3 regions of the Leclercia sp. G3L genome follow, and region 2 is predicted to be linked to each of the others. Evidence: riboswitches for the same ligand, from Rfam matches in the RefSeq annotation. Region 2 holds a riboswitch; each other region holds the start of a gene.
What was found. A riboswitch is a leader RNA that binds a small molecule or an ion and turns the genes downstream of it on or off. The one in region 2 is predicted to bind thiamine pyrophosphate.
Positions count from the first base shown of each region.

Region 1: it holds a riboswitch for thiamine pyrophosphate, as region 2 does, so the genes downstream of both, thiC (phosphomethylpyrimidine synthase ThiC) here and thiB (thiamine ABC transporter substrate binding subunit) in region 2, are expected to answer to the same signal.
Region 3: it holds a riboswitch for thiamine pyrophosphate, as region 2 does, so the genes downstream of both, thiM (hydroxyethylthiazole kinase) here and thiB (thiamine ABC transporter substrate binding subunit) in region 2, are expected to answer to the same signal.

Region 1 is NZ_CP088265.1:930,127-933,331, reverse strand. It holds gene thiC (phosphomethylpyrimidine synthase ThiC) at 1-1,187, opposite strand, end outside; TPP riboswitch at 1,264-1,372, opposite strand; gene rsd (sigma D regulator) at 1,426-1,923, opposite strand; gene nudC (NAD(+) diphosphatase) at 2,019-2,792, shown strand; gene hemE (uroporphyrinogen decarboxylase) at 2,835-3,205, shown strand, end outside.
Region 2 is NZ_CP088265.1:404,663-407,867, reverse strand. It holds gene thiP (thiamine/thiamine pyrophosphate ABC transporter permease ThiP) at 1-706, opposite strand, end outside; gene thiB (thiamine ABC transporter substrate binding subunit) at 682-1,665, opposite strand; TPP riboswitch at 1,700-1,799, opposite strand; gene sgrR (HTH-type transcriptional regulator SgrR) at 1,836-3,205, opposite strand, start outside.
Region 3 is NZ_CP088265.1:2,788,569-2,791,773, forward strand. It holds gene LRS40_RS14650 (hypothetical protein) at 1-28, opposite strand, end outside; one part of gene LRS40_RS14655 (IS1-like element IS1A family transposase) at 200-648, opposite strand; one part of gene LRS40_RS14655 (IS1-like element IS1A family transposase) at 648-897, opposite strand; TPP riboswitch at 1,257-1,353, shown strand; gene thiM (hydroxyethylthiazole kinase) at 1,389-2,159, shown strand; gene thiD (bifunctional hydroxymethylpyrimidine kinase/phosphomethylpyrimidine kinase) at 2,156-2,956, shown strand; gene fbaB (class I fructose-bisphosphate aldolase) at 3,063-3,205, shown strand, end outside.

The DNA.
Region 1 (3,205 bases), 530 kb from region 2:
AGGCCATCGCCCAGCGACAGCGATACGTCGTACGCGGCGCAGATTTCGCAGATCTCGCGGAAGTGTTCATACAGGAAGTTCTCCTGATGATGGGACAGGCACCATTTCGCCATAATAGAACCGCCGCGGGAGACGATGCCGGTCAGGCGTTTGGCGGTCATCGGCACGTAGCGCAGCAGCACGCCCGCGTGGATGGTGAAGTAGTCCACGCCCTGCTCGGCCTGCTCCAGCAGCGTATCGCGGAACGCTTCCCAGGTGAGATCTTCCGCAATGCCGTTCACCTTCTCCAGCGCCTGGTAGATGGGTACCGTGCCAATCGGCACCGGACTGTTACGCAGGATCCACTCGCGGGTTTCGTGAATATAGCGCCCGGTAGAGAGGTCCATCACCGTGTCCGCGCCCCAGCGGGTGGACCAGACCAGTTTTTCCACCTCTTCTTCGATGGAGGAGGTGACCGCCGAGTTACCGATGTTGGCATTCACTTTCACCAGGAAGTTACGTCCGATGATCATCGGCTCTGATTCCGGGTGATTAATATTGGCCGGAATAATGGCGCGGCCAGCAGCGACTTCGTCACGTACAAATTCCGGAGTGATGTTCTCCGGCAGGCGGGCGCCAAAGCCTTCTCCCGGATGCTGGTGGCGCAGCACTTCGCCACGGATGCGCTCGCGGCCCATGTTTTCGCGGATGGCGATAAACTCCATCTCTGGCGTCACTATCCCCTGGCGGGCGTAATGCAGCTGGGTCACGCATTTACCCGCTCTGGCACGCTTCGGCGTGAGCAGTCCGGTAAAGCGCAGCTCGTCCAGCCCGTCATCGGCCAGACGCTCCCGGGTATAGGCTGAGCTTTGCGCATTCAGGGTTTCGCTGTCGTTACGGGCTTCAATCCACGGCTGGCGCAGCTTCGCCAGACCCTGCTGGACGTTAATCGCCACAGCCGGATCGCCGTACGGGCCGGAGGTGTCGTACACCGGCACCGCTTCGTTCTCTTCAAACTGCGGGTTCTCTTTGCTGCCGCCGATTAACGTCGGGCTGAGCTGGATCTCGCGCATTGGCACGCGGATATCCTCCTGCGAACCCGTCAGGTAAATGCGTTTTGAGTTGGGGAAAGCAGTGCCTTCCAGGGTGTCGATAAAGTGTTGGGCGTGTGCGCGCTGTTCGCGGCGGGTCATTTTTGTGGCAGACATAGCTCGTTCCAGTAAGTTCAGGAAGTGGCTTGTCAGACGACGGATGAAGCAAGAGAGGATCGCCCGGGGGCGATACAATAAATTGACTCTTGTTCCCTTCGCAGGTCTTAACCTGATCAGGTTCCGCGGATCCCGAATTAACGGTCTCAGCCCGGCTTTCGCACTGGGCACTCCGACAAGAATAGGCTCCCCTACAGCGGGAGCAGTGAATGTAAACTACGCGTTAACGAGGAATAACTCAAGCCGGTCGGGCGACGTTATCTTCGTTGCTCGCTTTCAGATTGTGATCCAGCGCAAGGGCGATCAGGTTATCTTCCAGCGTAAAGCGTTGCTCCAGCGCCTCGCCGATATCGGAAAGCGCCTGCTGAAATTCCAGGTAGTTATCCTGATCGATGGCGTTTTCCAGCGTGGAGTCATAGTAATCCATGATTTGCTGGGTATTGGCCTCCAGCAGGGGATAGAGTTTGGTTGCCGCTAAATACGGGCTGTTGCCTTCCATTTCACGGATAAAACGTTCATAAATATTGAAATGACCGTTGGAAAGGTAGTCGACCAGGCTCTGACAGAAATCGTCCAGCGCTTTTTCATTCAGGCGCATATAGGACTCTTTGCCAGGCTTAATGCCAACGAGATTGTAGTAGGCAACAAGCAGATGTTTCCGCACGTGCAGCCAGCGATCGACCAGTTTGTTACTTCCGCCAACGCGCTCTGTCAGGTTTTCTAGCTGGTTTAGCATGTTTGACTCCGCAAGGTTAAGATTAAAAGCTGCCCACCCAAAATGTAATAGTATTGTTACCAACATGCCTGTGAAGCAAAGGTAGTGCAATAGATATGGATCGTATAATTGAAAAATCGGATCGCGGCTGGTGGTTAGTCAGCCATGAACAAAAATTATGGTTGCCCGGTGGTGAATTACCATATGGCGAGGCCGGAAATTTCGATCTTGCGGGGCAACACGCACTAAATATAGGTGAGTGGAAGGGCGATTCTGTGTGGTTGATCCAACAAAATCGTCGTCACGATATGGGATCGGTGCGCCAGGTGCTCGATCTTGATGTCGGCTTGTTCCAACTGGCGGGTCGTGCTGTGCAGCTTGCCGAGTTTTATCGCTCGCATAAGTTCTGCGGCTACTGTGGCCACACCATGCACCCGAGCAAAACCGAGTGGGCGATGCTCTGCAGCCACTGCCGGGAACGCTATTACCCGCAAATCGCGCCGTGCATCATTGTCGCTATCCGTCGGGATGACTCCATCTTACTGGCGCAACACACCCGTCATCGCAACGGGGTGCATACCGTGCTCGCCGGATTTGTCGAAGTGGGCGAAACCCTGGAGCAGGCCGTGGCGCGAGAAGTGATGGAGGAGAGCGGGATTAAGGTGAAAAATTTACGTTATGTCACCTCCCAGCCGTGGCCGTTCCCACAGTCGCTGATGACCGCCTTTATGGCCGAGTACGACAGCGGCGAGATCGTCGTCGATCCGAAAGAGCTGCTGTCCGCCGACTGGTATCGCTACGACGATTTACCCCTGCTGCCACCGCCGGGCACCGTGGCGCGCCGCCTGATAGAAGATACCGTGGCAATGTGTCGGGCTGACGATGTGTGAGACATGTTACACTGGAGATAAGACGCTTAAGGAACTGCAAAAATGACCGAACTGAAGAACGATCGTTATCTGCGTGCGCTGCTGCGCCAACCCGTTGATATCACCCCGGTATGGATGATGCGCCAGGCGGGCCGCTATTTGCCGGAATACAAAGCCACGCGCGCGCAGGCGGGCGATTTTATGTCGCTGTGCAAAAACGCGGAGCTGGCCTGTGAAGTGACCCTTCAGCCGCTGCGCCGCTATCCGCTGGACGCGGCGATCCTCTTCTCCGATATCCTGACTATCCCCGACGCGATGGGGCTTGGCCTGTACTTTGAAACCGGCGAGGGCCCGCGCTTTAGCTCGCCGATTAAGAGCAAAGCGGACATCGACAACCTGCCGATCCCGGACCCGGAGCAGGAGCTCGGTTATGT
Region 2 (3,205 bases):
AGCTGAGGGCCTGATAGATGGCGAGCTCAATGGTGGTGGCCTGCGGCCCGCCGCCCAGCGAGAGCACGGTGGCGAAGCTGGCAAAGCAGAGCATAAAGATCAGCGCGGCAACGGGCGGAATTTGGCGGCGCAGCCATGGCCACTCAACGAAGCGGAAAAAGGACCAGCCGCGCATCCCGAGCTGGGCGGCAAGCTGGCGCTGCTCGCCGGGGATGTTCTCCAGCGCCTGCAGCAGCAGCCGCGTCGCCATCGGCATGTTGAAAAAGACGTGTGCCAGCAGGATGCCCTGCAGGCCATATGGCGAGAAGGTCCACTCCAGCCCGAGGGCCTGGCAGATCGCGGCAAGCCAGCCCTGACGTCCGTAGACGCTGAGGATGCCAAATATCGCCACCAGCACCGGCAGGATCAGGGTCATGGCGCACAGGCGCAGCAGCGCCTGCCGTCCGGGGAAACGACGCCGGTAGAGGGCGCGGGCAAGAAATATGGCGGGCACGACGGAGAGCAGGGCGGAAAGAAACGCCTGCCAGAACGAGAAGCGGATGACGTGCCACAGATAGCTGTCGTGTAGCAGCGCCGTAACGTCGGTGGCTGGCGCGTTAAACCACAGCGCCAGAAATGCCCCCAGGGCGACGGCCACCATTAAGATGGCGGCGATCAGCCCCGGGAGTAACCAGCCGGCGATCAGCGGCTGACGGCGCGTTGCCATTCACTGACCCAGGCGGCACGTTTCCCGGCTACTTCCTGCGGGGAGTATTCCAGTGCGGTTTGCGGTTTCACCAGAGCATCGAAACCGGCCGGTAAAGCCACGTTCGTGACCGGGTACATCCAGTTGCCGGTGGGGATCGTATTCTGGAACGACGGCGAGACCATAAATTTCAGGAACTTCTCCGCCAGTTCCGGCTGTTTGCTGGCATAGGTCCGGGCGGCGACTTCGACCTGCAGGTAGTGGCCTTCGGCAAAATCAGCCGCGGCGTAGTTCTCTTTTTTCTCCGAAATAATGTGATACGCCGGAGAGGTGGTGTAGCTCAGCACCAGGTCGCTTTCCCCTTTCAGGAACAGGCCGTAAGCCTCGCTCCAGCCTTTGGTGACGGTGACGGTTTTGGCCGCCAGCTTCTGCCAGGCTTCCGGGGTTTTATCCCCGTACACTTTTTGCATCCACAGCAGCAGACCCAGCCCCGGGGTGCTGGTGCGCGGATCTTCGTAGATCACGCGCCACTTTTGATCGCTCTCAACCAGCTCTTTCAGGCTCTTCGGCGGGTTTTTCAGCTTGTTTTTGTCATACACGAAGGCGAAGTAGCCGTAATCGAACGGCACAAAGGTGTCATTCTTCCAGCCGCCAGGGAGGTTAACCGCATCGGTCGCCACGCCGCTTTTAGCGAACAGCCCGGTTTGCGTTGCCGCTTCCAGCAGGTTGTTATCCAGACCCAGCACCACGTCGGCTTTGCTGTTCTTACCTTCCATACGCAGGCGATTGAGCAGCGAGACGCCATCCTCCAGCGCCACGAATTTCAGCTCGCAGTTACAGTCGGCTTCAAAGGCTTTTTTGACCGCCGGGCCAGGGCCCCAGTCGGCGGCGAAAGAGTCATAGGTGTAGACCGTCAGGACAGGGCTGGCAACGGCAGGCAGCGCGATCAGCGCCAGCAGGGGAAGAACAGTTTTGAACACTTTGCACCTCTGTATTTGAGAGTGGCAAAGGATTTTGAGCGACAGCCTCAAATCCCTTCGCCGGCGTTATCCGGATCAGGTTCGACGGGTATTTTCTCAGCACACGCTTGCGCGCAGCACCCCGTTGAGAACGGCGGTATTGTAATGATTTGGTGAATATTACGAAAGTATTATGGTTCCGGCGGCGCAAACCACGCGGATTTAAAGTCAAACCAGCCGAGGGTGTTCATGCGCAAACCACGCATGCTGCGCTGCCCCTGGATCATCAGCCAGTGGTGGATCAGCGGGACAATCGCCTGCTGGGACAACAGCTGCTGGCACCAGACAGCAAGGTTCATCTCGCCCGCACGCCACTCGGCGGCATCCTGCTGCCAGTCGCGCCCAATGCAGTGCTGCAGGAGCGGGACTTCATACAGATGTGAAAACAGCGAGAAGTCGAGGGGCAGGGTGAAATTGACGCTGTTGAGCCAGATGTCGCTCACCGTCTCACCACGATACCACTCCTCGTAGCTGACCTCCCGAATGTTGAGCGTCACCTGCTCGGCGGCCAGCAGTTCGCTCATCATTCGGGCGATCACCCGGTGTTCGATATGCTCGCGGTAGAAGGTCAGGGTGAGGCTCTCCAGTCCGGCCGGTTTATCGCCGCGTCCCGGGCGGGCGTGGTGCCAGCGCGGCAGCAGGCCATACGCCGGGAACCAGTAGGACTGATAGACCTCCTCAGCCTGATAGATCAGGTTCGCCGGAGAGAGGATCCGGCTTACCCACTGACGCACTTCGGCGCTAGCCCCGCGGTGGGAGCGGGCGTCGAACAGCAGATAGTAACAGCCCTCTTCAAGCCGACTTTCCACCGCCTTTTCCCCCTCGGTGGGCCCTTCCAGCGTCAGGCCGACGCTAAGCTCTTCGTTGATATCCGGGAGGACCCAGACGTTCACCTCATCAATCAGCGCCCGGTAGCCAAAGTAGTCATCGAAGGCGCGGATCTTGAGCTGGTTATTGTTGTTGCGCGAGACGGCGTAAGGCCCTGTGCCCACCGGCAGGCTGGCAAAGCTATGCATCGTTTCCCATTCGCGCGGCAGGATCATCGAGGGGACATATCCCAGCAGCCACGGCAGCCAGCGGTCGGGCTGCGAAAGCTGAATATCCAGGGTCCAGGCGGTGGGCGACTGGATCCGGGTGATATGTGAATAGAGCGGCAGCTCACGGGCGCGCTGCAGCGAGGCGATGACGTCGGCCATCTCCAGCTCGCGTCCGTGGTGGAAGTGGATGCCGGGCCGCAGGAAAAAACGCCAGTGCAACGGGGAAAGTTGCTGCCAGTGGTGGGCAATGTCGGCTTCCAGTTCCCCGTTTTCCTCATTTATGCGCGTCAGTCCGCTAAAAATCTGCCGCGCCATGTGGGTTTCGGAGCGCCGTAATGCGCTGCCCGGCAACAGGTTTTTCATCGGACGATAATAGAGCACCCGCAGGATATGCCTGCCCTGGCGGAAGCTGCGGCCCAGGTGGGAGACCAGCATCTGGCGCACCGCGGCCTTGTCACCCACCA
Region 3 (3,205 bases), 2.4 Mb from region 2:
CATTTTCATAATGATTTTTCATTTTCATTTGATTACCTATTTTATGATTTGCCTGTCACTGCAAATATAGGTCATTTTTGGTTTGCGTTTCGCAGAATTTTATACAATTTCATTACTGATGAGAGAGTTGTTTTTTATATGAAGTAATTACATGATAATACTTAAATGAAAAGAACCGGTATCTGGTAATGACTCCAACTTATTGATAGTGTTTTATGTTCAGATAATGCCCGATGACTTTGTCATGCAGCTCCACCGATTTTGAGAACGACAGCGACTTCCGTCCCAGCCGTGCCAGGTGCTGCCTCAGATTCAGGTTATGCCGCTCAATTCGCTGCGTATATCGCTTGCTGATTACGTGCAGCTTTCCCTTCAGGCGGGATTCATACAGCGGCCAGCCATCCGTCATCCATATCACCACGTCAAAGGGTGACAGCAGGCTCATAAGACGCCCCAGCGTCGCCATAGTGCGTTCACCGAATACGTGCGCAACAACCGTCTTCCGGAGCCTGTCATACGCGTAAAACAGCCAGCGCTGGCGCGATTTAGCCCCGACGTATCCCCACTGTTCGTCCATTTCCGCGCAGACGATGACGTCACTGCCCGGCTGTATGCGCGAGGTTACCGACTGCGGCCTGAGTTTTTTAAGTGACGTAAAATCGTGTTGAGGCCAACGCCCATAATGCGGGCGGTTGCCCGGCATCCAACGCCATTCATGGCCATATCAATGATTTTCTGGTGCGTACCGGGTTGAGAAGCGGTGTAAGTGAACTGCAGTTGCCATGTTTTACGGCAGTGAGAGCAGAGATAGCGCTGATGTCCGGCAGTGCTTTTGCCGTTACGCACCACCCCGTCAGTAGCTGAACAGGAGGGACAGCTGATAGAAACAGAAGCCACTGGAGCACCTCAAAAACACCATCATACACTAAATCAGTAAGTTGGCAGCATCACCCGGTATCTGCTTCATCATTTTTTAAATATGATTTAATACTCCATTTATTGATAGTTGCGGTCAATCCTTCTCGCACATTTTGCTTGAGGTGGTTTATATGAATCTGGATTGACATTGAATATGGAGATTTTAATAGATTAAGTAGGTTAGAAGTAGACTTAAAAGGTATTAAGTTCTTTTGTTTTTCTGTGGGGTACAAAATGGGGTACAAGGTGAGGTACAGCGTAAAATGTAATATTCATAAGTTCAATCTTGTATCAGCACGAGACTTGGCGTAACCTACTAATTGATAAAGAAATGTAATCAACATGACTCGGGGTGCCCTTCCTTGTGAAGGCTGAGAAATACCCGTACCACCTGATCTGGATAATGCCAGCGTAGGGAAGTCAGATGCCCTCCGGGCAATCGCTTCTTCGCGCAAGGCAGGAGCGATACCATGCAGCCTGACCTGCTCAATTTACACGCCTTACACCACTTCCGAACCCGTTCCCCGCTGACCCACTGCATGACCAACGACGTGGTGCAGACCTTTACCGCTAACGTACTGCTGGCCCTCGGGGCCTCTCCGGCGATGGTGATTGAAGCCGAAGAGGCCGAACAGTTCTCCGCTATTGCCGATGCGCTGCTGATTAACGTCGGGACCCTGACCTCCTCGCGCGCTCAGGCGATGCGCCGGGCGATTGAAAGCGCGGTGGCGGCGGGTAAACCCTGGACCCTCGATCCGGTGGCCGTGGGCGCCCTGGCGTACCGGACCCGTTTTTGCCAGCACATCCTCGCCCTGAAACCGGCGGCCATTCGCGGCAACGCCTCTGAAATCCTCGCCCTCGCCGGGATGAGCGCAGGCGGGCGCGGGGTGGACACCACCGACACGGCGGCCAGCGCGCTGCCTGCGGCACAGGCGCTGGCGCGGCAGACCAATGCCATTGTGGTGGTGACCGGGGAGGTGGATTACGTCACTGACGGACTGCGTACCCAGACAATTACCGGCGGCGATCCGCTGATGGCCCGGGTAGTGGGCACCGGCTGCGCCCTGTCGGCGGTAGTGGCGGCCAGCTGCTCGCTGCCCGGGGACCGGCTGGATAACATCGCCGAGGCCTGCGGCTGGATGAAGCGGGCCGGCACGCTGGCGGCGGCGCTTAGTCGCGGCCCGGGCAGTTTTGCCCCGGCGTTTCTGGATGCACTGTGGGAACTGGGGGCGCAACGATGAAACGGATTAACGCGCTTACCATCGCAGGCACCGACCCCAGCGGCGGGGCCGGGATCCAGGCCGACCTGAAGACCTTCTCCGCGCTCGGTGCGTACGGTTGCTCGGTGATCACCGCCCTGGTGGCGCAGAACACCCGCGGGGTGCAGTCGGTCTACCGCATCGAACCTGATTTCGTGGCGGCGCAGCTGGAGTCGGTGTTCAGCGATGTACGCATCGACACCACCAAGATCGGCATGCTGGCCGAAACCGATATCGTCGAGGCGGTGGCGGAGCAGCTCCTGCGTCATCAGGTGAAAAACGTGGTGCTGGATACGGTAATGCTGGCGAAAAGCGGCGACCCGCTGCTGTCACACGCCGCTGTCGACACGCTGCGTAAAAAGCTGCTGCCGCAGGTGGCGCTCATCACCCCCAACCTGCCCGAAGCGGCGGCGTTGCTGGATGCCCCCCATGCCCGTAACGAACAGGAGATGAAAGCGCAGGGTTATGCATTGCTGGCGATGGGGTGCGAGGCGGTGCTGATGAAGGGCGGACATCTGGACGATCCCGAGAGCCCCGACTGGCTGTTTACCCGCGACGGGGCCACGCGCTTTACTGCTCCTCGGGTGAATACCAAAAACACCCACGGCACTGGCTGCACCCTGTCGGCCGCGCTGGCCGCGCTGCGTCCGCGGCACGATAGCTGGGCGGATACCGTCCGCGAGGCCAAAGCCTGGCTCTCCTGCGCACTGGCGCAGGCGGACACGCTGGAAGTGGGGCAGGGCATTGGCCCGGTACATCATTTTCATGCATGGTGGTAGACGGCTGGCAATTTGACGACCCGCAGACCAGGCTTAGGGGGCTTACAATCCTGTGAGCCTGGATAAAACACGCCGACGCTTTGTCGGCACTGACGGGAGGAAAACCATGACTGATATTACGCAATTGCTTGGCAAAGACGCCGACAGCCTGTTACAGCATCGTTGTATGACCATTCCAGCCGACCATCTCTACCTGCCTGGCCACGACTACGTTGACCGCGTGATGGTGGACAACAACCGTCCGCCGGC